DNA from 2 places in the Enterococcus durans genome. Region 2 is predicted to be linked to the other one. Evidence: a T-box and tRNA genes for the amino acid it is inferred to sense, from the RefSeq annotation. Region 2 holds a T-box; the other holds one or more tRNA genes.
What was found. A T-box is a leader RNA that pairs with one kind of tRNA and senses whether it is charged. The one in region 2 lies ahead of CJZ72_RS02000 (valine--tRNA ligase), so its partner is inferred to be a tRNA-Val.

Region 1 (15,701 bases), 590 kb from region 2:
ACCAACGATTGCTTAGCTCTTTATAGTCTATCTTTTTTAGTTCATTCGTCTTTTCAATCAGCTCAAGCGTATCTTTTTTTACTTGTTCGATTTCTTGTGACAGCATACTTTTATCTTTTGGTACTACTTTTTCGATATAGTCGTTTAATTTATTGTTATCTTGGAGAATACTCTTTAGATCATTTATGAGCTGCGTATCTTCCGCCATGGTAGCCTTGATATCCTTAAATCGATCTACTCTTTGTGTCTTAGATTTTCTATCAAGGAGAAAGTTATTCATCGGTGCTTTTTTTATTATTACCTCAGCGATCCGGACACGTTGTTCCAATAATTCGACTTGCTCCTTCAAATAAGGCCGATATGCCTCCATCAACTTTCCATCTACCTTCTGATCTGGTAAAGTCAATTCAGGTGTAGGCCGACTACGTTTTATTGCTGGGCTTTCCATCGCCTTTTGAACAGAGTGAGGACGCTTTAAATTAGGTCGCGGAAGCTTGATTTTAGGGTTCTCACTTCCATCCACTACGTGAAGCGCAGAGTACTCTCGTTTCAACTTAGGACGTGGCAGTTTGATTTTAGAGATTTCACTTCTATCAACGGAATAACTACGCGTTAACTTAGGCCGCTCTTGGATGTTCTCTTGAATGGATTGAGAACGATTTAGTTTAGGACGTGGAATGTTAAATTCTGATTGTCGAAGCAACAAATCAGAAGTATTTAATACTTTCGCAGGATCTGATACTGCAATATTTTCCAGTATTTCACTATGTGCTATGTAAACATTTTTTTCAAACGTCAATTTTTCCTTCATCTCTTGGACAGCGTCTAATTTTTGCTTTAAATCGCCTACAGACTCTTCATCCTTTGGAAGGTATTGCGAAAATGATGGCGTTCTTTCCAAACGTTGGACAGGCTCAACCGCTTTTTCTATGTTCGTAAGATCGTTCGTATTCCCCAGTTTTTCCACGATCTGGATTTCTACATTAGACAACTGAGCGATATTTTTTTCAGTATTCGTCAATGCTTCTTGGACGACTTTGTTTTCATGTTTTTTTAATTGACTAACTTCTCTTCGAAGCTTATCCACTTCTATTTCAAGACTTTTATTTTTCTCATTAAGTACACTACTCGCTCGCATGAATTCTGCTGATTTCAAACTAGTAAGATACGAGATATTTTGGTTAGAGGGATCTTTGATTGCTTGCTCGAGAGAAATAGTGTTTAATCCATTTTTAGCTGTTTCCAATTTTTGATTATTGATTTGATAATTTTTTTTGGCTTGAACCAAGTCAGCCATCAAATTTTTCTGTTTTTCTTCTAATACCTTTAAGTCAATCGTTTTACCTGTGGGTTGTAAAAAACTCTTCTTTTTTTCTAAACTTTCTTTTTCAACTAGCCAATCACTGATTTTTTTTTCTGTTTCTAAGTTCTGTAACTTAGTCGCTTTTAGTTCTTCAAAGCTTTCTAAGATATTCCCTATGGAAGGTGGTTTTTCGCCACTTGCTATTCTTAAAATCCGTTTGTTATGTTGCCCACCTTTCTCAGTCAAAAAAAGTTTGATAAAATCCTCAGTTAAATTAGACTGATTGATAAGATCATCTATCAGATTCCCTGATTTATCTTCTTCGTTCGTTCCCATTTCTTATCCCTTCTTTCTAAAGCTTACAGTGTATGATCACTTGCTAATATAGGAGATTTGGGAAGTGATTGGCTACTTTGCCCAGAACGCGTATGGACATTGTTGATTTTTTCCTTAAATGATTGTCGTTCTGATTGTTTGACATCCTGCTTTGTTAATTCATTCACAGGAGAATTTAGATTTCTTTCCACTTCAACAGCGGTTCTTGCCTTTCGTTCTTGGTACTTTTTATAGCCCCATTTTCCTAAAGGTTTGAGCATCCAATTATAAAGGACGGTTTTAGCTATCAATCCAGCTAACTTAAGTAGTCCCCATATCCCTTTTCCTAAGCATTCCAACATTTTACAATCATATAAAGTAAACATTTTTCTTCCTTCCTCTCTATAAATCATACTTTTGTTTAATGATAGACGAAAATAGTCATGATATCATTTCTATTTTTTCAAAATTATTAAAAATTTGACGAGCCAAAAAGCTAGGAGGAATACAAGCACTCCTCAAAGTTCGTCCAAAAGATAGGTGTCGGTACTTTAGAAATTTTCAAGATCTCCGATGTGATCCGCTCAAAATTCAATGAAAGATCAGTCAAGACCAAGTCATATTTATTCACGATTTGATAGTCGATAGCAAAGATATCTTTTTCATAAATATCAATATTTTTGAAAAAAGGATACTTGTTCAAAATCAGCTTTTTATATAGCAAGGCTAGACCGACTTCTTGTGTACTTAAAACCAAAATCGACTTTTCTTGTATTTTAGGTTCGATCATTCGCAACAGTTGAGGCGATGAGATGATCAGTTCTAAAAATAAATCTTTATGTAATAATTCACTTTGCTCGATAAAATGGAGTTCAGACGTGGCTAAGGCCAGATGATAGGCCTGCCAGATCTTTGGATTCGTCTTCATCATTTTCTGGTAAAAGATATCTGCATAACTTACTTTAAAGATCATCAATTCTTTATAGAAGTTGATATAGTCCAAAAAATAGTCCACTTTTCTTTTATTGACTGCGGAATCAATATTCAACAAGTAATAAAAATGCGTCAAAAATTTTTCGATTTTCGTAGGCATCGCCCCATACTCCCTTGGATTATCAGTAAATAGTAGCCCAAAATACGAGCTTATGACATTAGCCACATTGACTTTATTGACATTAAATTTATACTTTTGGTTCATCAAAGTACCGAAAACTGTATCATCGTGAATTATCTTATAGACCGTATCAACAACTTCTTCTTTATTGATCAATTCGATTGCAGGAATAAAATGCTTATTCCCCACACGAATGATCGAAACAAAAATATAATATACGGAATAAATGATTTTTGGCGTACTAGCTGCCTTTTTTTGTGTTTTTAAGCAACGTCGCAGCAATTGATAAATGGTGTCAAAATATGTAAACTCTTTTACTCGATACATTTCTTTGAACATACTGGCAAACAGCCGCCTGATCTTCGTTTCATTGCCAACGATAACTAACTTTGTATCTAAGTCTATCTGTATATCCATCTTCTCATGTAAAAAATATGTATTGATTTTTGTTACTATACGCCGAATACTTGTTTTACTTAGGAAAAGTTCTGTAGAAATATCATTTAACGTCGGTTCAGCGATAAAGATATGTTTTAAAATCTTGACATTGATCGAACTATTCAATATTTTCACATAAATATCATCTAAGTTGATATTCTTAGGAATCCTCAAAGATGCTTCTTTATAATGATTGATTCCAATATGTGCAGGAAAGCAAGAAACATTGAAATGATCAATATCAGCAGTAATCGTTTTATCGGTTATATTTAATTTTCTCGCCAGTTCACTAATATTAGAGGATTCAATATTTAACAAATAAAGTAAGGTAATTTGCCTTTCCAGTTGCTTTTCAAGTAACCCCATATCATTTTTCCCCTCTCTTTCAGAGCTATAGATGTATCGTACAGTCAATTCCTTTATTCCTCTGGAACTTTTTTTCTATTATCATAAATTTAAGTTTTAAGTACGAACATAAACTATGATATAATTTATGTTTTTTATTTCCATCAATGATAGAACGAGTATTCATTACAATACAAAAAAATAAAATAACATATATTAATATATAAAATAATTTTTTATTATTTAAAATTTGGAATTTTATTTTATATTTCGCCTATAAAAAAACACTTACATTGTTAAATAATTATGATAAAATAATATATATACTAAGAAATGAAAGGTGGCGAAAAAAGATTTTTGCTATTTAAAAATCTAAAAAAGATGACAAAAGAACCTAGTATACTTGAAAAATCTTCTGAAAGACAAATAAAATTAGCCTTGATTCTGGGTATGTCAGATAGCGATTGTGACACCTTAGCACAACAATTAAATATCACAAAAAAAACTTTATTGAGTGATGTTGTTTTTTTTAATCATACCTATTCACCGATTGCAATCAATATCGATCAATATCAAATTACCTCGTTAAACATACCAAGTGATCAGAATTTAGAAGACCTGATGAAACAAATTCTTAATCATTCAACAAATATTCAGATACTCAAACATATTTTTATAGAAGAAATAACTTTATCGAAACTTTCAGAAACACTGTTTTTAAGTGAAACAAGTATTCGGCGCATCATTTTAAAGATCAACACTTATTTTAAAAGTAAGAAATTGCCTATAAGCATCCACCTAACAACAAAACCAAAAATCATTGGAGATGAAATTTTTATTCGGCACTTTTTTTGCAGCATGTTTCGGGAGTTATATCCACCGCAACATCTCCCTCATTTTGAACACCTATTTGAAATTTTGAAACGTTATTATGAAAAAAGCAATTCTGCCACTGATATCAGTACATATAAATTGATTTTGAATAGTTATTATTTCTATATTTCACTTATCCGTATCGGGCATCATCATTTAGTAGACGTATCTCCAACTGAAAATTGTAGTACAACCTCCATATTTTTTGATTTACTACAAAAAAATACTGTCCTATGTTCAATCATCGAAAAGAATTATCAATGTAAGATCACTAGAGCAGCAATTCAAGACATCATTCAATCTGGGATATATTTATTCGAAAATCGTGCTGACAACCATAAAAAAAATGAATGGGATCAATTACATACATTAGCGCAACGCTTTTATACTCAATTAAATATAATTGCTCCTTTATCTACTGAAGAGAAACAACAGTTGCAAGATTTTCTTCACTTCAATCAGGAGTTACAATCGTTCAAAACAACTTACATAGAAATCCTATCCGATCTTTTAATCAAGCATTCACCGAAACTTCTAGTTGCTTACGATACAGCTATAGAAGAAGCCGGACTTACAAACATTAAAAAGAACCATTTTCTGTATGAAGAGTTACTGCTGGAATTGATCACTTTATCCCCTCAACTATTGGCGACTTTATTTCCACATAAAGCACATTTTTCGATCTTGATCATTTCCTATCAAGAAGAACGAATTTTATCCTTTTACAAGCAACTTTTATTAAAGAAATTGCCCGCATTGCATTCAATTGATACATACAAGGGAAATATCTTCAAACTAGATTACCAAGAAATCAATCAATATGACTTAATCTTAACGGATATCGAACTAAATAAGAGTCGAATAACCACACAGATGCTAAAAATTTCCAAAGTACCTATTTCTTCTTTTTGGAACAATTTAGAAGAAATCCTTTATACCTGACACATCCATTGGTCAAAAGAACTAGCAAAAACCTATGGATAGTATAAAAAAGTCGGACAGAATAGCTCCGGTAACTAAGAAGGGGTTCACAGAATTTGCTTTTCAAATTTTTGTGAATCCCTTCTTAGATTTTTCTCGTTCCTTATATATCACTCCTACCTATAATTGATTTTATAAATTTTCCTTGCGTTTTAATTTTAACAATGTTAAATTAAAATAAATAATATTAATAAAAGGAGAGTAACCTAAATGGATTGGTTTTTCACTTTAGAAACTGAAGAACAAGAATTCATCAAAAAATTCTTATTCGCTTCAGGTTCCTTAAAGCAATTAGCAAAAGATTATCAAGTTAGTTATCCGACTGTCAGATTAAGATTGGACCGATTGATCGAGAAGATAAAATTATCTGAAGAAAACAATGATTCTTTTGAAATTGCAATCATGGAGATGGTTATTAATGAAAAACTATCCTTAGAATTAGCAAAAGAAATCTTAATAAAACATAAGGAGAGTAACCATGAATAATATTTTAGAGCTTTTATTGATTGTTTTAGTCATTGCTTTTCAAACGCTGTCAGGATATTTAGGAAAAAAATATTTAGGGGCAATCTTACCGGTGATTTTTAGTGGCTTAGTTGTCTATATTGTCATTAGTGGTCACTGGGATCTCTCTTTTAAAAATATTTTGATGCCTTTCGTTGGTTTGATCGCGCTGATCTGTATGTATGAAGGCGGAAAAGAGTCGAAGAAAAAGAAACTCGCAAAAGAATTAGAAAAAATGAAAGCAAAAGATATCCTTAAGCGATAACAATAAAAAAATACGCCACCTAACTTCGACATTCTAAAGTTAGACGGCGTATTGCTTTTTCATTATCTCATGGTTACAAACTCTTCAGCACCTGTAGGATGGATTGCTACAGTATTATCAAAATCGGCTTTTGTTGCTCCCATCTTGATAGCTACAGCAAATCCTTGGAGCATTTCATCTACACCAACACCGATTGCGTGTAAGCCAATGATTTTTTCTTCTTTACCTACACAAATCAATTTCATTTCACATTTCTGACGATAATCATTCAATGCAAAATACATAGGTGTGAAGCGGGAGCGATAGACTTTGATTGCTTCTTCTCCGTACTCCTCGATTGCTTCTTTTTCTGTCACACCGATCGTTGCAATCGGTGGATGCGTAAAGATGACCGTTGGTACCAAGTTATAGTCTAAATACGAATCAGCTTTACCATTGAATAAACGTTCAGATAAACGACGTCCTGCAGCAATCGCTACTGGTGTCAATTCAATTTTCCCAATAACATCTCCAACAGCAAAAATATGGCTATCTGTTGTGTTTTGGTATTTATCAACTACGATAAATCCTTTTTCATCTAATTGGACTTGCGTATTCTCCAAGCCAAGTTTCGCCGTATTCGGTACACGACCACCAGCAAATAGGACACAATCCCCTGTCAATTTTTCGCCATTTTCAAATACGACAGTATAGTCATTCTCATTTTTAATGATTTCTTTGGCCACATAGTGTGCATAGGTTTGAATCCCAGCTTCTTGGTACATCTCTACTAAGTTATCAGATAACATTTGGTCAAATGTACGTAGCGGGCGTTCTTTGCGGTATGCCCACATTACTTTGCTCCCTAAGCCGCGAAAGACTCCTGAAAGCTCCGCTGCAATATATCCAGCACCTAAAACAATTGCTCGTTTTGGTAGTTCTGTCAATTCAAAGAAGCCATTTGAATCAATCGCATACTCGCCCCCAGGAATACTCATCTTGCTAGGTTTTCCGCCTGTAGCGATCAAAATTTTTTCTGCTTGATATATTTCGCCATTTACTTCCACTGTTTGGCTATCGACAAATGTTGCATATCCTTTGATTGCATCAACATGATTACTATCCAACCCACGTTGATACGCTCCATGTAAAAATTCGATGTACTTTTCACGTCGTTCAACTAATTCTTTGAAGCTTACCTTTTTTAGATCCGCTTGGATGCCATAACTTGGAGCATCTCGTTCGATCGTTTCTAAAATCGTACTTGCTTGCCACATGACCTTTTTAGGTACACAGCCGACATTTACGCAAGTGCCACCTAATTCATTTCCTTCAATCAATAAGACTCTTGCACCATGCATTCCTGCACGATTTGCTGAGGCAATCCCACCTGAACCACCACCGACGACTATATAATCATAAGTTTCCATGTTATACCTCCCGATTTAAAAGGATCATGTCAATAATGATCTCTTAGATAACAGCTTAAACACGCTATGAATGCTCTTTCACAAGCTTTATCCTTACAAAAAATAAGTGTAACACGTTTTACTAAATAATAGGTTTCAAATGCTCAGCTTGTCATGCCTCCGCTATTATTTTCTTTTACGGATCATGTCACCTGGCTTAACTGGTTGAGCTACTGGCATCGTTAGGATCATCATTGGGTTAGGCGCGCGATCAATGGACTCTCCTTCATCATTATACATTACTTCCACTGGTTGGCTGAAATGTGTAAACCCTGGTCCATAAAATTCAATTTCATCGCCTACAGAAAAAAGATTTCTTTGACGGATCGTTGCAATCTTTGTTTCTGCATCATAAGACAATACTTCACCAACGAATTTATAAACAGGGATCTTGCGACGTTCCCCAAATAATTGTTCATTTTCACTTGGTGTATTGTAGTAAAAACCAGTAGCAAGCTCTCGTTGTGCCACTTTCCATAACTCATCGATCCATTCTTGTTTACATACATAGTTATCTGGATCTTCCATGTAACTATCCACTGCTGCTTTATAGACATTCGAAACAGTTGATACATAATGGATCGATTTCATCCGTCCTTCGATTTTGAAACTATCGACCCCATTCTCGATCAATTCGGGGATATGTTCGATCATTGACATGTCGACTGCACTCATCGAAAATTCTTCTTCGATTTCTCCAGAATCAGTCAAGCTGTTTCTCTCTTGACCAAATGGCATATCGAACAGTCCATATTTCCAACGGCATGATTGAGAACAGCCACCGCGGTTTGCATCACGCATCGACATGTGGTTAGACAATGTACAACGTCCAGAATAAGAAATACACATTGCACCATGAATGAACGCTTCAATTTCAATGTCTGTATTTTTACGGATCTCTGCGACTTCTTCCATTGAAACTTCGCGTGCCAAGACGACACGTTCTAATCCTTCTTCTTTCCAGAATTCAAGCGTTTCAAAGTTGGTTGCAGAGGCTTGGGTAGAAAGATGGATAGGTAGACCAGGTGCTTCCGTTGCACAAATCTCGATTAAGGCAGGGTCTGAAACGATCACCGCTGAAATGCCAACATCACGCAGACTTCTAAAAAATTCTCCTGCTCCCTCTTCGTTTCCTTCATGAGTGACCATATTCGCAGCAACATATACTTTTGCATCATGTTCTTTGGCAAAAGCAACACCTTCAGCCATTTCTTCATAGGTGAAATTACCGGCACGACTCCGCAAACCATAAGCATTACCGCCAATGTACACAGCATCTGCACCATAATGGATCGCTGTTTTTAATTTTTCAAGTGTTCCTGCCGGAGCTAAGACTTCCGGACGTTTTAATTTTCGTTTTGTTGTCATTTTTCTTTTGTCTACTCCTTACTTGATGGCTTCAGGATCAATATAAAAGAAGCCTGTATCTAATTCACGATTTGTTGGATGTAATTCGTTGATTGCAGCACAAATTGCTTCAGCTTGTTCTTTATTCCATGAATCAGCAAGTAGCAAGTCTTTGGCTTTTACAAATTCTTGTGTGATCTTTACAAAATTTACTCCTGGTGTAAATAATCCGTCTAATTTCCATGTACGGAAGTGATGCGCATAAAGTTCACCCAATTCTTTGGAAAGATTTAGATCGTTGCTTGCAAAAATATGTGTACCATGTGTATCTTCATAAATGGAATAATGTGTTTCTTCTTTTTTAGGTTCAGAAAGAAAGAGCCCTCTGTCACGGTCTGCTCGCTCCTCTTGCTTCGTAAAATGATAATAATTTTGTAAAAGCGGCCGTTTCGATTGATGGATACATGTAGCACCATACACGAGTACTTCGACAGGAATCGTCAATTTCTCTTCCATTTTTTTCATTTCTTCAAACGGAACTTCACGTGCCAGTACTGCACCAGTCGCTCCTTTTTTCGCCCAAAAGTTGATTTGTCTTGCACTTGTAACCAATGTTTCTGCGTCAAATATATATGGAATACTCAATTCAGGGTATTTTTTCATTGTATAAATAATCCCAGTATCGCCCACCGTGATCTTATCGACCCCGATTTCTTTTAGAAATTTCAGGTATTCTGGAACTTTTTTCATTTTTTCAGGATGGATAATGCCATTCACCGCAATATTTGCTTGTTTGCCATATTGATGAGCCAATTCAACTAATTGGCGTTGTTCTTCTCTCGAGAATGACGCGGGTAATCTTAGGCCAAATAACTCTTCGCCAAAATATAAAGTGTCCGTCCCAGCTTCAATCAGCTCTTTCGCTTGTTCAAAAGATTCTACAGTAGTTATGATTTCGATCATTAGTTCCTCCTCCTACAACTCCATAATAGTAGCATAGCTTAAAAAACTTTCCAATACTTCTTATATTTATTGTTGGATTTTTGAAAATCTCTTCACAAGAAAAACTGCACATAATAAAAAAGAACGGCTATTATCTCTCCACGTAATGTTTACGTTAGGAGAGATAAAAAACCGCTCTTTTTAATCATTAGGATTCAATTGTTGCCTTTTTTGGTAAGCGAACGTTTAAAGTGATTTTCCCTTTCGAGGCGCCCACTGTGACTTGATCGCCTAAATGGATCTCGCCACCTAGTAAAGCTTCACTTAAACGATCTTCTACTTCTTTTTGTAGGGCGCGACGGATCGGACGAGCACCATACTCAGGATCAAATCCCGCTTTACCAATCACATCAACTGCTGCCGGTGTGATTTTCACTTGAATATCTTGGTCTTTTAATCGTTTGACGATCGCACGACTCATGATCTCAACAATCGCATGAATTTCTTCTTTGCTTAGAGAATGGAATACTACCGTTTCATCGATACGGTTCAAGAATTCTGGACGGAACGTTTTCTTCAATTCCTCTAAAATACGTTTTTGCATGGCTTTATGATCTTTTGTAATATCTTGGACATTGAAGCCAACATTCTTTTCTTCTCGAATTTGTGTCGCTCCAATATTTGAAGTCATGATCATGATCGTATTTCGAAAATCAACTTTTCGGCCTTTAGAATCTGTTAAGTGACCATCATCTAGTACTTGTAATAACAGATTGAAAACATCTGGATGGGCTTTTTCCACTTCATCTAATAGAATCACCGAATAAGGTTTTTGGCGGATTTTTTCTGTCAATTGTCCACCTTCATCATACCCAACATATCCTGGAGGTGAACCAATTAGACGACTTGTGCTGTATTTTTCCATAAATTCAGACATATCCACACGAATCAACGAGTTTTCATCGCCAAACATCACTTCTGATAATGCTTTAGCCAACTCCGTTTTACCGACACCCGTTGGTCCTAAGAACATGAATGAGCCTATCGGACGATTAGGGTCTTTCAGTCCACTACGAGCACGTCGGATCGCACGCGACACTGCCTTAACTGCTTCATCTTGTCCAACTACACGTTCATGTAGTAATGCTTCTAGTTCTAATAACCGCTGACTTTCCTTCTTTTCCAACTGTTGAAGTGGGACACCTGTCCATTCGGAAACGACAGTCGCCACATCCTCTTCAGTTACACGGTTCGCATAACCATTTTCGTGTTTTTCTTCAAGCAATAATAACTTATCTAGTTTTTTACGCATTGCTTTTTCTTGTCTGCGGAATTGAGCTGCCGTTTCAAAGTCTTGTTTCTGGATAGCTCGTTCTTTTTCTTTCACAAAAGTATCGATTTCTAACTTGACCATCGCCGATTTAGATAGATCATCTGTCTGATCTAAACGAACTTTTGCAGCTGATTCATCGATCAAATCAATCGCTTTGTCGGGTAATTGTCGGGAAGTGATATAACGTACAGAGAGATTGACAGCAGAACGTACAGCTTCATCTGTGATTTCTACATTATGATGTTCTTCATATCTTGAGCGTAGTCCGCGCAAGATTTCTTCTGCTTCCTCCGGTGTTGGTTCATCCACTTGAATACGGGCAAAACGTCTTTCCAATGCTGAGTCTTTTTCAATGTACTTTTGGTATTCATCTAAAGTCGTTGCACCGATCGTCTGTAACTCACCACGAGCTAACGCTGGTTTCAAAATGTTCGAAGCATCAATTGCGCCTTCTGCTCCACCAGCACCGATCAGCGTATGCAACTCATCAATAAATAAGATCACTTGGCCATCATTATAAATTTCATCAATGACTTTTTTCATTCGATCTTCAAATTCACCACGATACTTTGTACCCGCAACTAATGAGCCCATATCGAGCATCATCAAGCGTTTTTCCTGCATCTCTTCAGGCACTTCACCCAAGATGATCTTTTGTGCAAGTCCTTCCGCAATAGCTGTTTTACCTACACCAGGTTCACCCACTAATACTGGATTATTTTTAGTGCGGCGGCTAAGGATTTGGATCAAGCGTTTTACTTCTCTTGAACGTCCTACTACTGGATCTAATTTGCCTTCTTTAGCTAGTTGCGTTAAATCTCTTGCTAAAGAATCCAAAGTTGGTGTACCTTTTACCATTTGGCGCTTCTCTTGTGGGTTTCGACGACGTAGTCCACCATTACGAGTATCATTTTTCAAGCCCATTTTTTGTTTCAGTGATTGGCGTACTTTCGTTAAACTGATTCCTAAATTGATCATGATACGAGCAGCCATGATGCTTTCATCCTTCAACAGACTAGACAAAATATGCTCTGTACCGACTTTTTGCGAACCCATTTTCTTTACTTCGCTATTCGCCAATGCAAATATTTGTTTCATCCTTGGGGAATATGGAAGAAATACACCCTGAGGATACGAATTGACCATCCCATAACCAATTAAATGTTCGATCTCTTCATAAATATCCGTTTCGTTAAGCCCCACTTCTCGCAAGACTTTCCCAGCGATACCATTTGGTTCGAGTACTAAGGCTAACAAGATATGCTCAGAACTAACAGACTGATGTTTGAATTTTTTTGCTTCTTTTTGCGCAATTTCTAATACTTGTTGCGCTCTTTCTGTAAAAAGTTCTTCCATTTATGTTCACTTCCCATCTTCATAACTTAAACGTTCTAAAAAGGCTCGAAGAATCCTAGCACGTGTATAGTCTTCTAATTCACTAAAATTAAGTGTACTTTTAGCAATTGCACTTAACATTAAATTTCCTTCTTTTTTTGAAATCATTTGATCTTCATATAGCTTTTGGATAATCGCAAACGCATTTTTTTCACTGATCGTTTCATCAAACAGCTGATTGATTTGTTCCAGCATATGTCTTTTATCAGAAATCCTTACTTTTGCAATACGTATATAGCCTCCGCCACCCCGCTTACTTTCAACTAGATATCCACGTTGAATCGTAAATCTCGTATTGATGACATAGTTGATTTGAGAAGGAACGCAATTAAAGAGGTCTGCCATTTCAATCCTACGAATCTCAATCATTTCATTATCTTCCAAAATTTTCTTTATATAAGATTCAATTAAATCCGAGGTATTCTGATGTGCCATCTTACTCATTCCTTTGACTAATATTGACCTTAATTATAACGAATTTAATATCAGAAAGAAAGAAGAATGACTTTTCTTCATCTTTACCTTAGTATTTATTAAAATATATAAAAAAAATACGGAATAAACCATTCCGTATTAACGCGCCCAAGAGGAGTCGAACCCCTAACCTTTTGATCCGTAGTCAAACACTCTATCCAGTTGAGCTATGGGCGCATATTCAGTTCATTCAAATTATAAATCAACTTGAAAGTAAAAGCAATTAAAAACAAAAAATCGGGAAGACAGGATTCGAACCTGCGACCCCTTGGTCCCAAACCAAGTGCTCTACCAAGCTGAGCTACTTCCCGAAGATATAAAAAAGACTACGCGCCCAAGAGGAGTCGAACCCCTAACCTTTTGATCCGTAGTCAAACACTCTATCCAGTTGAGCTATGGGCGCATATTTGTAATGCCGAGGACCGGAATCGAACCGGTACGGTGATCACTCACCGCAGGATTTTAAGTCCTGTGCGTCTGCCAGTTCCGCCACCCCGGCGTATTGCTTTGGCAAAGCGGAAAACGGGGTTCGAACCCGCGACCCCCACCTTGGCAAGGTGGTGCTCTACCACTGAGCTATTTCCGCGTGGTTATGATGCCGGCTAAAGGATTTGAACCCTCGACCCTCTGATTACAAATCAGATGCTCTACCAACTGAGCTAAGCCGGCATGTGTAAAATCATATAATGCGGGTGAAGGGACTTGAACCCCCACGCCGTAAGGCGCTAGATCCTAAATCTAGTGCGTCTGCCAATTCCGCCACACCCGCAAAAAATATGAGCCGTACAGGGCTCGAACCTGTGACCCTCTGATTAAAAGTCAGATGCTCTACCAACTGAGCTAACGGCTCATATGGAGGTTAACGGGATCGAACCGCTGACCCTCTGCTTGTAAGGCAGATGCTCTCCCAGCTGAGCTAAACCTCCATAAGATAATTCAAGCGTGGCGACGTCCTACTCTCACAAGGGGCAACCCCTCACTACAATCGGCGCTAAGAAGCTTAACTTCTGTGTTCGGCATGGTTACAGGTGTATCCTTCTCGCTATCGCCACCACACTGTGGTGTTATCTTTTATTGAGTTTGCATTTTGCTCACTCAAAACTGGATTTGAAGTTTAAGTAATGTCCGAGTTCTTTTCTTTTAACCATTTGGTTAAGTCCTCGATCGATTAGTATCAGTCCGCTCCAACCATCACTGGCCTTCCACTCCTGACCTATCTACCTGATCATCTCTCAGGGATCTTACTTTCTTAAAGAAATGGGAAATCTCATCTTGAGGTGGGCTTCACACTTAGATGCTTTCAGCGTTTATCCCTTCCCTACATAGCTACCCAGCAATGCCCTTGGCAGAACAACTGGTACACCAGCGGTAAGTCCATCCCGGTCCTCTCGTACTAAGGACAGCTCCTCTCAAATTTCCAACGCCCGCGACGGATAGGGACCGAACTGTCTCACGACGTTCTGAACCCAGCTCGCGTGCCGCTTTAATGGGCGAACAGCCCAACCCTTGGGACCGACTACAGCCCCAGGATGCGACGAGCCGACATCGAGGTGCCAAACCTCCCCGTCGATGTGGACTCTTGGGGGAGATAAGCCTGTTATCCCCAGGGTAGCTTTTATCCGTTGAGCGATGGCCCTTCCATGCGGAACCACCGGATCACTAAGCCCGACTTTCGTCCCTGCTCGACTTGTTGGTCTCGCAGTCAAGCTCCCTTCTGCCTTTACACTCTTCGAATGATTTCCAACCATTCTGAGGGAACCTTTGGGCGCCTCCGTTACCTTTTAGGAGGCGACCGCCCCAGTCAAACTGCCCATCTGACACTGTCTCCCACCACGATCAGTGGTGCGGGTTAGAGTGGCCATAACGCAGGGGTAGTATCCCACCAGCGCCTCCATCGAAACTAGCGTTCCGATTTCTACGGCTCCTACCTATCCTGTACATGCGGTACAGACACTCAATATCAAACTACAGTAAAGCTCCATGGGGTCTTTCCGTCCTGTCGCGGGTAACCTGCATCTTCACAGGTACTAAAATTTCACCGAGTCTCTCGTTGAGACAGTGCCCAAATCGTTACGCCTTTCGTGCGGGTCGGAACTTACCCGACAAGGAATTTCGCTACCTTAGGACCGTTATAGTTACGGCCGCCGTTTACTGGGGCTTCAATTCGTACCTTCGCTTACGCTAAGCACTCCTCTTAACCTTCCAGCACCGGGCAGGCGTCAGCCCCTATACTTCATCTTACGATTTTGCAGAGACCTGTGTTTTTGATAAACAGTCGCTTGGGCCTATTCACTGCGGCTGATCAAAGATCAGCACCCCTTCTCCCGAAGTTACGGGGTCATTTTGCCGAGTTCCTTAACGAGAGTTCTCTCGCTCACCTTAGGATTCTCTCCTCGACTACCTGTGTCGGTTTGCGGTACGGGTCATTGTTTTCTCACTAGAAGCTTTTCTTGGCAGTGTGACATCAGGAACTTCGGTACTATTATTTCCCTCCCCATCACAGCTTATCCGTGTAGACAGAAGCATTTGACTCCTATCAAGACTTACTGCTTGGACAGACATTTCCGATCGTCTGCATTCCTTAGCCTCCTGCGTCCCTCCATTGCTCAAACAAAAACAACGAG
Region 2 (15,701 bases):
TGCTGTTGCGACGGGTCGAAAAATCGCTGTATTTGGTCGTAGCATGGAAAATGCAATCGTCAATGGTCAGCGTCTAGGATATATCAAAGTGCCAGATGGGACATTTGTGGATGCACATGAAATCAATCGTTTACCAGCAAATGAAACAATGATTTTATGTACTGGTTCTCAAGGTGAACCAATGGCTGCGTTAAGTCGGATCGCAAATGGCACGCATCGTCAGATCCAAATCCAACCTGATGATACAGTCATCTTTTCAAGCTCACCTATTCCAGGAAATACAACAAGTGTCAATCATTTGATCAACTTGTTATCTGAAGCTGGTGCAGAAGTTATCCACGGCAAAATCAATAACGTCCATACTTCTGGTCATGGTGGTCAAGAAGAGCAAAAATTGATGCTTCGTTTAATGAAACCAAAATATTTTGTTCCAGTTCATGGGGAATTCAGAATGTTGAAAATCCATGCTTCATTGGCCCAAGCCACAGGAGTTCCAGCTGAGAACTGTTTTATCATGGAGAATGGTGATGTGCTAGCTTTAACTAGCGATAGTGCACGTCCCGCCGGTCATTTCGTTGCTGGTGATGTCTACATCGATGGCAGCGGCATCGGTGATATCGGGAATGTCGTATTAAGAGATCGTCACCTACTATCTGAAGAAGGACTGGTCTTAGCAGTTGCGACTGTCGATATCAAGAAGAGAGAAATCTTAGCTGGACCAGATATTCTATCTCGCGGTTTTGTTTATATGCGTGAATCTGGTGAAATGATCAATGAAGCGCAACGAATCTTATTCCACGCTCTTCGCGATGTCTTGAATGCACCAGATTGTTCAGAGCATAAATTAAAAGAAGCCATGACAGGTGCCTTACAACCGTTCTTGTTTGAACGGACTGAAAGACATCCAATGATTCTTCCTATGGTTATGACACCTGACGAAGAAAAATAAAAGCTTTTAAAAAAGTTTGTTCAATATAAAAAGCAGGCAGCCTTTAGAGGCTGTCTGCTTTTTTGATTATCGTCTGATCAATAATCGAAGGAAATATAGATCCAAAGACACAATAGAGCTAAGAAAATGGGAATCCCCTCTTCCGACTTGATACCGCGGAACTGCTGTTGAATACAATAAAAATCATGTGACGGAGGAAGTCGAGACAAAAGTCGTTCATCCCAAACTAGAGTCTGTAGCAAAATTGATTTTTAGATTTGTCCCACATTCTACTGATTGGAAAAATCATCATTTGTCCTTCGACTTAGAAGTTCACTTCTCTTTTTATTTTTAGACAAAAAAAGAGCGTGGGACAAAAGTGAGAAACACTTTTGTCTCATGCTTAAAAAACAAATAAACGGTGGGAGCAGAAGCAACTCCTTCGGAAATAAACCCACATTCACAAAAATTTGAAAAGCAATTTTCGTGAATTTCTTCTTATTTCTCGGAGTTAAACACTTCTGTCCCAACCTCTTTTGGATCGGTGTTTAAAAGTGATCTATATTGACTACAAATACTTTTATAACAACCTCTTATAAACAGTATTTATTCTTTTCCTACAAATCAGTAGGTGAACAACACTTGTTTGGCTTTTTCAAGAAATTATGCTTTTTCAACATTCGTAGCTTGTGGGCCACGATCTGATTCTTCAACATCGAAAGTTACTGCTTGACCTTCTTCTAAAGTTTTGAATCCGTCACCTTGGATAGCTGAAAAGTGAACAAATACGTCACTTCCGTCTTCACGTGAAATAAAACCAAATCCTTTTTCAGCGTTGAACCATTTAACTGTTCCGTTTTCCATTAATAATACCCTCCTCGTGCCTAAGCACTTAATTGATTGTAACATTGCTCGCGTACGATAGAGGTGCAACAGATGTTTCAACTTCTATTCCCAAACAAAATTACAATATAATTGTACACTTGCTTCATTTTTTTTGCAAGAAAGCCACTCTTATTCTTCTTCTAATATCCCTTCTTCTCGTAAACTAAAATATTGCTTTTGCCCAATGATCAAATGATCCAATACATCGATCCCCATCATCTCTCCACATCTCTGTACTCTTCTTGTAAACTGCACATCTTGCTTGGATGGAATAACATTTCCCGATGGGTGATTATGCACAAGAATCAGTCTAGCTGCAGAATAACGAACAGCGTAATGAAAAATTTCTCTTGGATGCGCAATGGTCTGATTCAAGGAACCGATGAACAGCGTTTTTTTCAATATGACTTGGTTCTTCGTATCTAAATAGATACAGACTAAGTGTTCTTGCTGATAATCTTTCATCTCTAAGATCAATTGTTTTGCTAATTCAACACTTGCATGGATCTTAGGCTTGACCTGTACCTGTTCAGCATGAAGCCGAGTACCTAGTTCGATCAGTGCTTTTATCTCAAGAGCTTTTACTTGTCCGATCCCTCTTACTTTTTCTAGTTCAGAAAGCGTAGCTTGACGCAAGAGAGCCAATCCGCCAAATGCTTTTAATAGATGTCCTGCTACTTCTAAAACATTAAAAGGATGTTGACCTGTGCGCAGTAAAATCGCTAGTAATTCTTGGTCAGACAATGATTTTTCTCCATATATCAGCATTCTTTCTCTAGGTAGTGAAGTCATTGGCACCGTGCGCATCAAATTTTTCTCCATAAAAAACCCCCTTTTTCTCTTCACAAAATAAGATACGAAAAAAAGGGGCAATTTTTTTATTTTTTCATCATTTGAGGTACTTCATGTAAGGAAGATAAAACAGCTACTGTTTTTTGTCTTAGTTCTTCGGATGGAAGCAACAGGTCAGGAACCATGATGACAGGTATATTCGCTTGTGCAGCAGCTAGTATGCCGTTTTGTGAATCTTCCAAAATAAGTGTTTCATGCTTTTTCGTGCCTAAGTATTCATTTGCCACTAAGAAGATTTCTGGATCTGGTTTTGCTCGTTGGACATTTTCAGCCGAAATGATTGTTTCAAAATACCCAGTCAACTGATTTTTTTCAAGAAGCAACTGAATGATTTTCCGTTGATTACTTGAGGCAATAACTTTTGGTATTTTATGTTCTTCCAAAAAATCCAATAGTTCCATCACACCAGGTTTCAGTGCCACTTCTCCCTGTGAAAATCGTTGGATAGTTTCATTATATGCTTCTTTTATAAATCGTTGGACAGTGTCTTTCCCAAAGTCAGCAAAAATACGGTGATAGTTTGCCCAAACCTCTTCATCAGACACGCCTAAGAATTTCAAGTAGAGTTCTTTATCATAAGGAAATCCAAAGCGATCAGCCACGACCTGTGTTGCTTCGTAATAAACGATCTCAGTGTCAAACAACAAGCCATCCATATCAAAAATCACTGATTTATAATTCATCATTTCCTCCTAATTGTAACAATAGATTTCGTACATCTGAAATAAAGTAAAGCGAACCAGTCACAACTAAAGCATCTTCATCCGTCATTTTTTCTAATATCTCTGCTAATCCAAATTGCCATAATGAAACGATCGATACTTTGTCATCCACTAAATCTGAAACATTACTCAACTCGATTGCTTTTGGATGTTCAAAAGTTGTTAAGTAAATATGGATATTAGGGACCTTCTTCAATTGTTCGATCATACTTTCCACATTCTTCGTTCTTAATGCAGAAAAAAGCACATTGATATGGTATTCTTTGAATTCTTTTTTTAAATTTTGCACCAATCGTTTAACAGCGTGTGCATTATGGGCACCATCTAAAACTACTAAGGGTTCATTACTCAATTTTTCCATGCGACCAGGCCAATGGGCACGTTTTAGTCCTTTGATGATTTCTTTTTCACGAAATGGGATTTTTTCTTTCAAACAGTAAATTTGATATAATTCGATAGCCATTCCTGCATTTTCTACTTGATGTTGCCCGATCATTGATGTCGTCAGACGTGTCATCTTGCCATGGTCGTTACTAAATGTAAATTGTTCGCCCCAACTTTCTGCAGGATGTTTGTATTCCACATGATACGCATCATCATAGGCAAAAAGAGGTGCATTCCTAAGCTTTGCCTGTTTTTTGATTACTTCTAACGCACGTTTCTCTATATTCCCAGTTACGACAGGTATCCCTTGTTTGATGATCCCTGCTTTTTGTGCAGCAATTTCTTCAATCGTTTCGCCTAAGATATCCGTATGGTCCAAGCCAATTGTAGTAATACCCGTAAGCATTGGTACAGCCACATTTGTCGAATCAAGCAATCCACCTAACCCGACTTCTATGATCGCTACATCCACTTCTTTATTTAAAAAATAATCAAATGCCATGGCTGTCAATGTTTCGAACTCAGTGATCCCAGAAACAGCTTCAAAACGATCTAACTGTTCCACTAATGGCTGATATTTATTTACTAATCCGATCAGATCTTGGTCAGGAATACCTTGTCCGTTGATCGAAATTCTTTCATTGAATGATTCAATGTATGGGGAAGTAAAGGTTCCTACAGTCAAACCAGCCTCTTCTAATAAGCATCTAAGATAAGTGACTGTTGACCCTTTCCCATTCGTTCCTGCTATATGGATTGTTTTGACTTTTCTTTCTGGATGACCGACCACCTCTAGTAATGACTCCACTCGATCTAAACCAGGTCTTGATCCAAAAGGTAAACGACTATGGATCCAAGCAATTGCCTCTTCGATTTTCATTAACGATTCCCCCATTCTTTTTTATTATAACAAAAAGAATACTGATTAACAGAAAAAGGAAACAGTCTTAAAAAAGAATCGCCGAGTTCAAAAAATTTGAGATTTGTAAAAAACAAGTGTAAGCCATACGTGTATTCTTGTTAGAATCAATAATTATATAGACAAACCAAATAGAAAGGAAGAAACAATGCGTACTTTATTATCTAAAAAAGAGAGTGCTCAACTCATCATCCTAGAAGTTTTGTTGGAAAAACAAAAAATTTCGCTCGATGATCTAGCTAAAGTGAGCCTTATCTCTAAACAAACTTTATGCAGCTACTTAGATGAACTTCTTACCAAGCTTCCTTTTTTACAGATCAAAAAGAAAAATAACGAAATCCGCTTATTGAAAAATACAATTATCAGTTACCCTGTTATTTATTCTTATTTTTATACTTGTTCCGACCATTTTGCATTTTTAGAATACCTATTTTTTCATCCTTTCACTCAGACAAATAAACTGATTGATCAGCTACACCTGAATCCCTCGAAGTATCGCCGTATCAAAAAACAAACCATTTGCTTTTTGGAGAAAGAGAATATTTTTCTTTCCAATTCACCACTGTACTTTCATGGGGATTTTTATCATTTAGCACATTTTTTTACTACTTTCTTATACGAAAAATACCCTTCACTGACCAGTTTGATTCCAGCTAGAGAACGAAAAGTAATCAAAGAAATTACCGACGGCCTCTCAAAACAAATACCGGAGGAACTACATATCGAACTATATATATGGGTGATGATCAAGCTAAGTATGCATTATCCACGTTGTTTGACCGATTCATCCAACCAAGAAATGGATTGTTCAAAAATCTTAGTCAATCAAAAACGTTTTGAGCAAACGTTTAAAATTCCTTATACAGTTTTTATCCACAACCTTTTTGTCCGTTGCTACACAGATTTAAATCAGCCTATATTGCCAACAGAAAAAAGAGAGTTCAAAAAGGAATTTCTCCATTTGAGAAAGAAAATGTATCAGATTTTTCAAGCTCAATCTGATTCTTTTTTACCTCATACTGTTGATTTGATCATTCATTTTTTGGATGGTAGGACTTATTTATTAAATTCGTTCAAAAAACGTTTTGTCTTAGATTTTTTTATGCAGAACGGTTGTTTTTGTTCAAGTATTTCTGAACAATTGAAACAAGCATTTCTCATTTTTAGAAATAAAATAGCAAATGATGATTTATTTTTTGAATTGATCTATTATCTGATTGTGCATGATACTACACTCGTACAACTATTCATCCAGCACCAACAAGCTAAACGAATTGCCGTTGCCTGTACTTTTGGAAATCCGCATAATCTCATGCTTGCTGCTTATTTGAATCAATGGTTCGGTTCTCGCTTCTCTTTTGAAGCAATTACTTTTGATAATATGGTGAATCTAGAACGACAAGTAGAAACTTATGATTTTTTCCTCACAAATTTGGCAATCGTCGATCATCCAAAATGTATTTCATGTGACAGCTTTTTAAACAACCATGACTTGAATTACTTGGTGCACTTATTTAGCCACTCCATGTTTCAAGATTGGTTAAAAGAATTTCGATGATCTTTTTATATTCTCTTTTAATTAAGAACTATAGAAAAAAATGCGTAAAGAGCCTCCTAAAAGTTAGTTTCTGTACTAACCCATTTAGAAGGCTCTTGTCTTTTTGTTACTTATTCAAATGAATTCTGTAGTTGATTTTGAAATGATCAACCATCGATTATAGAATCTACTGGATATAGTTAAACTAGCTGCAAATTCCATAAGAGTTACTTCAACTTTTTTTGCTAATCTTTGCCAAAAATAAGCATTATCGGTTTTGATGCCTACTTATTGGATCGTTCGTAAGCTTTGGATTCTTTCTTTTACAGCAGCTTGTTTTTCCAAGTAATCTTTTTCTTTGGCACGCTCTGCTTCAACGACCTCTTCAGGTGCATTGGAAACAAATCGTTCATTTCCTAGTTTGCCTTGGACACGTTTGACTTCACTCGTCCATTTAGCTAATTCTTTTTCTAAACGGCTGATTTCTTCCTCAATATTGATCAATCCTGCCAATGGTAAGAAGATTTCTGCCCCCGTCAAAACAGCAGACATCGCTAGATCTGGTGCAACGATATCACTAGAGATCGTCAATTCTTCTGGATTACAGAAACGTTCAATATAACTTGTATTTTCTGCCAAGAATTGATCGATTTTTGGATCATTTGTTTTGATCAACAAAGTGATTGGCTTAGATAATGGTGTATTGACTTCTGAACGGATATTTCGCACGGAACGAATCAATTCTTTCAATACTTCCATTCCCTTAGAAGCTGTTTCATCATCAAATTCTGGATGAACAACTGGATAGTCAGCAATGACTAATGAGCTTCCTTGGTGTGGAATATGTTGCCAGATCTCTTCTGTAACGAATGGCATGATTGGATGCAATAGTCGCAAAATTTGATCCAATGTATGCACTAAGATACTTTTCGTTGTTTGTTTCGAAACTGCATCATCTCCATATAAGATTTCTTTACTCATTTCAATGTACCAGTCACAGAAATCATCCCAAATGAAGTTGTACAATTGACGTCCTGCTTCGCCAAATTCAAAATGATCGAACAAATCTGTTACTTTAGACACTGTTTCATTCAGACGAGTTAAGATCCAACGATCAGCCACCGTCTTTTCACCAGTTAGATCAATATCTTCTACAGTCATGCCTTCGATATTCATAATGACGAAACGAGAAGCATTCCAAATTTTATTAATGAAGTTCCATGAAGCATCCATTTTTTCATAACTAAAACGAACATCTTGACCAGGTGCTGACCCATTTGACAAGAACCAGCGTAAGGCATCTGCACCATATTTTTCGATTACTTCCATCGGATCGATCCCGTTACCTAGAGATTTACTCATCTTACGCCCTTGTTCATCGCGGATCAGTCCGTGGATCAACACATTGTCAAATGGACGACGATCGGTAAATTCTAAACTTTGGAAAATCATTCGGCTAACCCAGAAGAAGATGATGTCATACCCAGTAACTAATGTGCTTGTTGGGAAATAACGTTGGTAATCTTCACTTGTCTCGTCTGGCCATCCCATAGTTGAAAAAGGCCATAAAGCAGAGCTGAACCACGTATCTAAAACATCTGGATCTTGTTGCCAATTCTCGCTATCTGCTGGTGCTTCCATCCCAACATACATTTCACCGGTTTCTTTATGGTACCATGCTGGAATTTGGTGTCCCCACCATAATTGACGAGAGATGACCCAATCATGAACATTTTCCATCCAACGTAAAAACGTCTGGTTGAAACGTGGTGGGAAAAATTCTACAGCATCTTCTGTTTCTTGATTTTTCATCGCTTTTTCAGCTAACGGTGCCATTTTAACGAACCATTGCGTTGATAGTCGTGGTTCCACAACTACGCCTGTACGTTCTGAATGACCAACGCTATGGATCATTTTCTCGATTTTGATCAGACGACCGATTTCTTTTAGATCAGAGACGATTGCTTTACGTGCTTCAAAACGATCCATTCCTTGATACTTACCAGCTAGTTCATTCATCGTACCGTCTTCATTCATGACGTTGATCCGTGGCAGATCATGACGATTACCTACCTCAAAGTCATTCGGATCATGGGCAGGTGTGATTTTTACGACCCCTGTTCCAAATTCCATATCTACGTATTCATCCGCAACGATCGGGATTTCTTTATTTACTAAAGGTAAAATAACCTTTTTACCAATCAGTTCTTGGTATCGTTCATCCTCTGGGTGAACGGCGATCGCAGTATCTCCAAGCATCGTTTCTGGACGAGTCGTCGCAATCTCAACCACACCAGAACCATCAGCAAGTTCATAACTCATGTGGTAAAACGCACCTTCGATATCTTTATGGATAACTTCGATATCTGATAAAGCAGTACGTGCTTGAGGGTCCCAGTTGATGATGTATTCACCACGATAGATCAAATCTTTTTCATAAAGAGACACAAATACTTTACGTACAGCTTCTGATAACCCGTCATCTAGAGTAAACCGTTCGCGGCTATAATCTAAAGATAAGCCCATTTTAGCCCATTGTTCACGAATATGGCTTGCGTATTCTTCTTTCCATTCCCAGACTTGTTCAACAAATTTTTCACGTCCTAGATCATAACGAGAAATACCTTGCTGACGAAGTTTTTCTTCCACTTTTGCCTGTGTGGCAATTCCTGCATGGTCCATTCCTGGTAACCAAAGAGTATCATAACCTTGCATGCGTTTTTGGCGAATCAGCATGTCTTGCAAGGTCGTATCCCACGCATGTCCTAAGTGAAGTTTCCCAGTTACGTTTGGCGGCGGGATCACGATTGAATAAGGTTTTGCTTTCTTGTCGCCACTTGGTTTGAACAAATCTTGGTCCAACCAGTTTTGATAACGGCCAGCTTCAACTTCTTGCGGATTGTATTTTGTTGATAAATTTTTTTCTTCCGTCATACTGATTTCCTCCTTAAAAATAAAAAAAGTCCTAAAATACTTTCGTATTTTAGGACGTATTGATTTACGCGGTACCACCTAATTTGTAATAGTTTCTCCTATTACCTCTCCATGTGAGTTAACGATCACGACTCGTTTATCCCTACTAAAAGATTCAAGATAAAAACTCCCAAGCTACCTTCACCAGCTGCTACTAAGAACGTCCCACCCATTCGTTCTCTCTCTAAAAGTACCTAAACCAGCTACTCCTCTTGTTCAACGTTATGCTTCATTTTACAATGGTTAGAAATTAAAGTCAATAAAAGGTCGTGAGCAAAGCGTTTAGATTTGAGCAGTAGTGATGAAAAAGAGAAAACAGTTCCCCATGTTTTTCTTTTTCAGAGCTAGTGTTGAAAATCTGCTTTGCGAACGCCGTCTATCAGGTCGAAGAAAGCCTTTAATTTGAGCAGTAGTGATGAAAAAGAGAAAACAGTTCCCCATATTTGGCACTAGTATTAAAAATTATTCGCGGACATCATAGCTAAAGGTTTAAGATAGCGCTTTATTTTTATTGGATAAAGCAACGCGTCTGTTAGGCAAATACTTCTGAATATTTTTCATCAAAATAGATAAGTGTTTGCAATTCTGTCGTTAAATCAATGTATTGGATATTTACGTGTTCGGGAACTTTTACTCGATCTGGTGCAAAATTCAAAATTGCTGATACTCCGCCCTGAACAATTTGATCAATTGCAGATTGTGAATATTTGCTTGGCACCGTCGATATTGCGACTGTCACATTTTTTTCTTTTGCTATTTCCGCAAAACGATCGATCGGATAAATCATTTCCTCATCAATCACTTGTCCAACAATCTCTGGATCATTATCAAACACACAGACGATATTCAAATTTTCATTTCTTCTAAAATTATTGTGTTTCAATGCTTTACCAAGATTTCCGTATCCTACCAAAGCAATCCGTTTTTCCTCATCGGTATTTAAAATACGATCAAATACCTCAATAAGATAAGGGACATCGTACCCATAACCACTGCGCCCTAATTCTCCTAAATACGAAAAATCTCTGCGGATCGTTGCAGAGGGTACTTGCGTGATTTTACTGAATTCATTTGATTTGATACGGCCAACGCCAGAATCATTAAGCATATTCAAATAACGCAAGTACAAAGGCAGTCTTTTAGCTGTCGCTTTTGGCAACGTTTCTGATTTTTCTCCCATAGTCAAAGCTCCTTGTTAATTTATTCACATACTCAGTTTAGCATTTATTCGCTGTGTGAGCAACATTTGCAAAAAAATAAACGTTCTCTTCCTTATGACAAGGTTAACTAAAAGAAAGAATGTGGAAAAAATCTAAAAAATCAGGTTTGCTGCAGATTCTAATTTCCAATATACGGCGTCCAAAAGTCAGGTTTTTCGGAAATAAAAAAAACGAGCGTGAGACAAAAGTGAGAAACACTTTTGTCTCGACCTCATTCTAAAATCAAATTTTATTTATTGAAAACTGATTGCTTTTTTACTTGTGATTATTCTTCGCCTATTAGCTTTTTACTATAGTAAATCAGAAAATTCTTCCGCTGCTTTTTCTGTCGTTTCCGTATGGATCGTTTCGATTTTCAATCCAGCTAATGCTCGCTCGATCATTTCATCGATTGCTAAACGTTCTTCATACTGATGGACTTTATCCAAACGAGGACGTGTTTTAGGTTGTGGTGGTGCAAAAATCGTACAGCAATCTTCAAATGGTTGGATCGATAATTCAAATGTATCGATACGTTCAGCCACTTCAATGATCTCTAGTTTGTCCATAGTTGCTACCGGACGAATGATCGGTGTATTCGTGACTTCATTGATTGCTACCATACTCTGCAAAGTTTGAGACGCTACTTGGCCAAGTGATTCGCCATTCAGGATAATCAAACCTTGGCGAATGCGTCGGACTTCATCTGTTAAACGTAACATCATCCTACGCGTAATCGTCATCCAATAACCTTGTGGTACACTTCTCTTGATTTCTTCTTGGATCTCCGTAAAAGGTACTTCAATAAAAACGATTTTTCCAACATATGGAGTCAGTTTTCCAGTTAGATCTTTTGCTTTTTGTAAAGCTTGCTCACTTGTGTATGGTGGACTAGCAAAGTGGACAGCCTCGATTTCCACGCCACGTTTCATCGCAAAGTAACCAGCAACTGGAGAGTCAATACCACCTGAAAGCATCAGCATCCCTTTTCCACTTGTTCCTACTGGTAACCCACCTGCACCTTTGATGGTCTCATAAGATAAATAGGCGCCATCACGGCGTATCTCTACACGTAAGGGAATATCTGGTTTACGCATTTGTACTTGGATATCTGGAAAAATATCAAAGACAGCATTTCCTAGAGTTTGATTCAATTCGTTACTTGTCAATACAAAGTCATGATCACTACGTTTTGCAATGATTTTAAATGTTTCGTTGCCTGTGTAGATTTCCTTCATGATTTCTTGAACAGCTGCTTTTAGTTGTTCCACATCTTTTTCGATCCGGATACTCGGTGAAAAATTTTGGATACCAAAAATCTTTGCTAATTTAGGAATAACTAATTCACTATCTGCACCATTCAATAATAAATGCATTCGATCTCGGTCAGCATGGATCTTGATCTCTGGAAAATCACCAAGGGCTTGACGTACATTCTGTGCTAATTGCATGATAAAACTTTTTCGGTTTTTCCCTTTTGTTGACAGTTCACCATAGCGGACCATGATTTCACTATATTTCACAAAAACACTCCTCAAGAATTAATTGATTGTTGAAAACTTTTTATATAATTGTTTGAATATGATCATAAATTGTTCAACTTCTGCCATCGAATTACTTTCGTCTAAACTGATACGTACTGCTGAAGTCGCTAAATCATTTGGAACATGCATGGCATGCAACGTACTGCTTGCCATATGTTTGCGGGAAGAACAAGCACTAGTTGTTGAAATGAAGATCTGTTTTTCTTCTAACGCGTGTACCAGTACTTCTCCACGAATGCCTTTTAACGAAAAGCATAGAATATGTGGTGCGTAATCTTCTCCTTCGGAATAGATCGTGACCTTTTCATATGTTCCTAGAGCATCAATCAATGCATGCTTTAAATTTTTTGTGTGATCTGGCTTTTGTGCTTTGATATCTAAAGCAAGTCTCAATGCTTTGGACATTGCAACGATAGCTGGTACATTCTCTGTGCCGCTTCGCTGATTTTTTTCTTGGCCACCTCCGGTCAAAAGCGGTGCTAAACGCCGACCTTTTTTCCAATAAATAAAGCCTATTCCTCGTGGTCCATGAAATTTATGTGCGGAGAAAGTGGCAAAATCAACACGGTCTGTCAACCAAGTGGAAAGTGGTACTTTACCGATTGCTTGCACTGCATCCACATGAAAATGAATCTTAGGATGATCTTTCAGTAATTCGCTGATCTCCATGATAGGTTGAATAGAACCCACTTCATTATTGACAGCCATGATGGAAATCAGTACAGTCTCTTTGCGGATCAATTTCTTTAATTCTTCTACAATCACAAAACCTTTTTTATCAACTGGAGCCACACTAACTTCTACTCCTAAAGATTTTAACTGTTCAGCAGTTTCACTTACTGCTGGATGTTCGATTCCTGAAATGATCATATGGTTTCCATACTCACGCTTTTCGATCATTGTTCCTTTAAGTACCCAGTTATCTCCTTCTGTTCCGCCAGAAGTAAAATAGATTTCATCGGGTGTTACTTCAATCAACTCAGCAATTTGTTTTCTTGCTTGCTGTAATAAACGATTGGCTTGATTACCTAAATCATGTAAACTTGACGGATTCCCAATTATCCGCTGACTTGTTTTTACGTAGGCATCTAAACTTTGCGGAAAGATTGGGGTTGTTGCACTATTATCAAAATATATCATAAGAAACCCCTCTTTTTTGAAATTCTCATCTATTATAACGGTTGTCTTATCTGCTTTCAAGAGTGGGATGAGATTTCATTTTTTTGAAACTTACTAAAAAAGCAACATCAGCTTATCCGCTGACGTTGCTTTCATTGTTTATTCGTTGATTCTGATTAGACTAGATCAGGATGATTGAAATAAAAATCTTCAATTCGTTTAAATGCACCAGGTTCAACACGTTCCAATGCTGTACCGATCTCATCTAGGGCTTCTTGGTAATGGTATTCTTTATTAAACATAAAGTAGCTCTTATCAATTGCTTCTTTCACTTCTTCATGAGTATGGCGGTAACGGTTGGCATATTGCAACATTTGTTCAGTTAGCGCAGCAGCATCGACTAAATCATGTGTCTTTTTATCTAGTAATTCTAAGTCTTCTTCACATAAAGCAACTAAACGATTGACTTCTTCCATGTTCACTCTGATTTTATTCAGTACCACACTTAGTTCTTCAATACGTTCTGTCGCCACAAAGAAAAATTCTAGATAATCATTTGGTAAGCCGGGTAAACGTTGTTTTTCAACAAAACGTTTCAGACTACGCAATTTAAATTCAAATGTATCAATTTTTTCTTGCGCTTCTTTTTCACCTTTTCTTAGTTCATGTAAAGAGTCATCGATTTCTACTTGTTGATTCTCAATATCTTCTAAGATTTTGAAAACTTTTTTGTAGAATGTACGTACTTCAGAATAAGGGACCGTGTGTTGTTGGATCTGTGGTTTCATTTGCTCATTTTGTCGTTCAATTTCTTCCACTTCTGTTTGGAACCCTCTTACTCGGCCGATCTCATTATGATTTAGTGCATAACTTTGCGCAGTATGATCTAACTCGATCAGTAGCTGACGATTATTTTTTGTCGCATGTTTGATGTATTGTTCGATCGTTGATTGGTTTGTTGCCACATAATTTTGGGCATCCATCTCACGTTCTAAAATATCATATAATGCGTCGATCATATTCGCAGTTTCGCGGTTTTCGAATTCTACCGTTTCCACTTCGGTCTTTTCAAGGTTCGCTAATGAACCTTGGATCCGATTCCGTACTTTATCAATTTCTCCAACAAGGTCTTCTTCTGGAAAAACATACTGTTCCTGCATTAATTTTTCGTAAGTATCATCGATTTCTTCAAGTTGCTCTGGGAAAGTGGTAGCCAGATCTTCATATAATGGTGGGATTTTTTTCATCAAAGCATCCACTTCATACGTATGTTTTTCTGCTTTATCCAGAACTTCTCGCGCTTCTACGGGATCACCAGAGGTATTCAATGTGACGAATTGAGTAAACTCACTTTCGATCATTTTGACTTGCTTTTGCAACTCTGGGAATGCTGGACCGTATGATTGCTCATCTTCTTTGATCGTTTCCTTCAACTCTTCGTAGATATCAAGCGCTTGTTGGACAGCTAATGAATTGCGTTCTTCTGTTTCACGAAGTTCTTTTAATCCTTCACGGATCTCAGATACTTCTTTTTCCATTTGATTCATCGTATTCTCTGCTTCAACAACAGCTTTTTTACCTTTTAGGAATCGGAAACTTTCATTTAGATTCTCAACTTCAAAAATTTGACTTTCTAACTCAGCAAATGAGGAAGTAGATATGTCATTCCATTTTTGACTCCACTCACGAAAGGTATTTTGGCTTTGCCCAACCAGATGCATTTTTTTGACATCATCGACTTCTTCAATCACAGGCAAGTCAAATAATTCTTCCTTGCGCTTTTCTAAGGCATCCAATCGATCTTGGTTTTTTTTCTTCATCAAGTAACTAACCAAAAAGACGACAATGGCGACTATAATGATTGCAATGACGATCCCGATGATTACATTATTTCCCATTTAAGGTTCCTCCGTTTTCAATATGCATCTATTTTTTATGCTCAGACGAACATCCGCTTCGCATAAAACGAATAAATACGTCTTTCGTGCAAAAGACATCTACCGTAAATTATAACATACTATTTTCAAGCATTCACTAACTTAAGCGAAAATCTTTATTCAGTCATTCGTTTTTTACGAACAAAAAGCAGGATATCTGTTAATTGTTTTCACAGCTATCCACTAACTTTTCTTTTTCGCTTGCTCGATCTGCCGTTGGATCTCTTTTGCTATCTTTGGCTCTGGTGCATAATTTTGTTCCCAATCTGCAGGTTTTAGCACTTTGTTCGTCACTGGATGATAATGTGGTTGGCCATCAGGAAATAATTTCCCCATATTTGCTTGATGAACGATATCAAATATATTGGTTGGATCTACTCCTAATAATGAAAAAGAACCATACGTAAAGTATAAGATGTCTGTTAATGCATCGACTTGTTCGATCAACGGTTCTTTTCCCCAATTCGTTTTTGTATACATTTTTCTTTCTGCTTTATCTAGTGCATCGTGTAGTTCATTGACAGCTTGATGTAATTTTTGGGGATCATTTTCAGCAGTAGCTGCCACCATCTCTACCAATTCTTCAATTTTAAATCCTGCACGGTAGCTCGCTTCTTTACTTGTAAAAGCTGTGGGAGATTCTGGTGATCGTGGATCAAAGATCCGATGAAAATCCTCTACTTTTTGAAATGGTGTTTCTTC

Region 1: it encodes a tRNA-Val, which carries the amino acid that the T-box ahead of CJZ72_RS02000 (valine--tRNA ligase) is inferred to sense. The anticodon was not compared.

Annotation. Positions count from the first base shown of each region.
Region 1 is NZ_CP022930.1:983,155-998,855, forward strand. Features, by position in the region: gene CJZ72_RS04720 (hypothetical protein) at 1-1,639, opposite strand, end outside; gene CJZ72_RS04725 (hypothetical protein) at 1,663-2,004, opposite strand; gene CJZ72_RS04730 (helix-turn-helix domain-containing protein) at 2,115-3,536, opposite strand; gene CJZ72_RS04735 (helix-turn-helix domain-containing protein) at 3,897-5,330, shown strand; gene CJZ72_RS04740 (DUF2089 family protein) at 5,580-5,855, shown strand; gene CJZ72_RS04745 (hypothetical protein) at 5,848-6,138, shown strand; gene gor (glutathione-disulfide reductase) at 6,201-7,547, opposite strand; gene CJZ72_RS04755 (peptidase U32 family protein) at 7,713-8,954, opposite strand; gene CJZ72_RS04760 (peptidase U32 family protein) at 8,973-9,896, opposite strand; gene CJZ72_RS04765 (ATP-dependent Clp protease ATP-binding subunit) at 10,084-12,564, opposite strand; gene CJZ72_RS04770 (CtsR family transcriptional regulator) at 12,571-13,038, opposite strand; tRNA gene CJZ72_RS04775 (tRNA-Arg) at 13,181-13,254, opposite strand; tRNA gene CJZ72_RS04780 (tRNA-Pro) at 13,315-13,388, opposite strand; tRNA gene CJZ72_RS04785 (tRNA-Arg) at 13,407-13,480, opposite strand; tRNA gene CJZ72_RS04790 (tRNA-Leu) at 13,491-13,576, opposite strand; tRNA gene CJZ72_RS04795 (tRNA-Gly) at 13,592-13,663, opposite strand; tRNA gene CJZ72_RS04800 (tRNA-Thr) at 13,674-13,746, opposite strand; tRNA gene CJZ72_RS04805 (tRNA-Leu) at 13,765-13,846, opposite strand; tRNA gene CJZ72_RS04810 (tRNA-Lys) at 13,855-13,927, opposite strand; tRNA gene CJZ72_RS04815 (tRNA-Val) at 13,931-14,003, opposite strand; rRNA gene rrf (5S ribosomal RNA) at 14,018-14,133, opposite strand; rRNA gene CJZ72_RS04825 (23S ribosomal RNA) at 14,226-15,701, opposite strand, start outside.
Region 2 is NZ_CP022930.1:396,187-411,887, forward strand. Features, by position in the region: gene rnjA (ribonuclease J1) at 1-949, shown strand, start outside; partial or broken gene CJZ72_RS15190 (DUF3788 family protein) at 1,342-1,470, opposite strand; gene CJZ72_RS01975 (cold-shock protein) at 1,592-1,792, opposite strand; gene radC (RadC family protein) at 1,943-2,635, opposite strand; gene CJZ72_RS01985 (HAD family hydrolase) at 2,692-3,348, opposite strand; gene CJZ72_RS01990 (bifunctional folylpolyglutamate synthase/dihydrofolate synthase) at 3,338-4,651, opposite strand; gene CJZ72_RS01995 (helix-turn-helix domain-containing protein) at 4,839-6,248, shown strand; gene CJZ72_RS02000 (valine--tRNA ligase) at 6,516-9,161, opposite strand; T-box leader at 9,209-9,429, opposite strand; gene CJZ72_RS02005 (redox-sensing transcriptional repressor Rex) at 9,733-10,380, opposite strand; gene thiI (tRNA uracil 4-sulfurtransferase ThiI) at 10,711-11,922, opposite strand; gene CJZ72_RS02015 (cysteine desulfurase family protein) at 11,941-13,083, opposite strand; gene CJZ72_RS02020 (septation ring formation regulator EzrA) at 13,239-14,960, opposite strand; gene CJZ72_RS02025 (pyrophosphohydrolase domain-containing protein) at 15,183-15,701, opposite strand, start outside.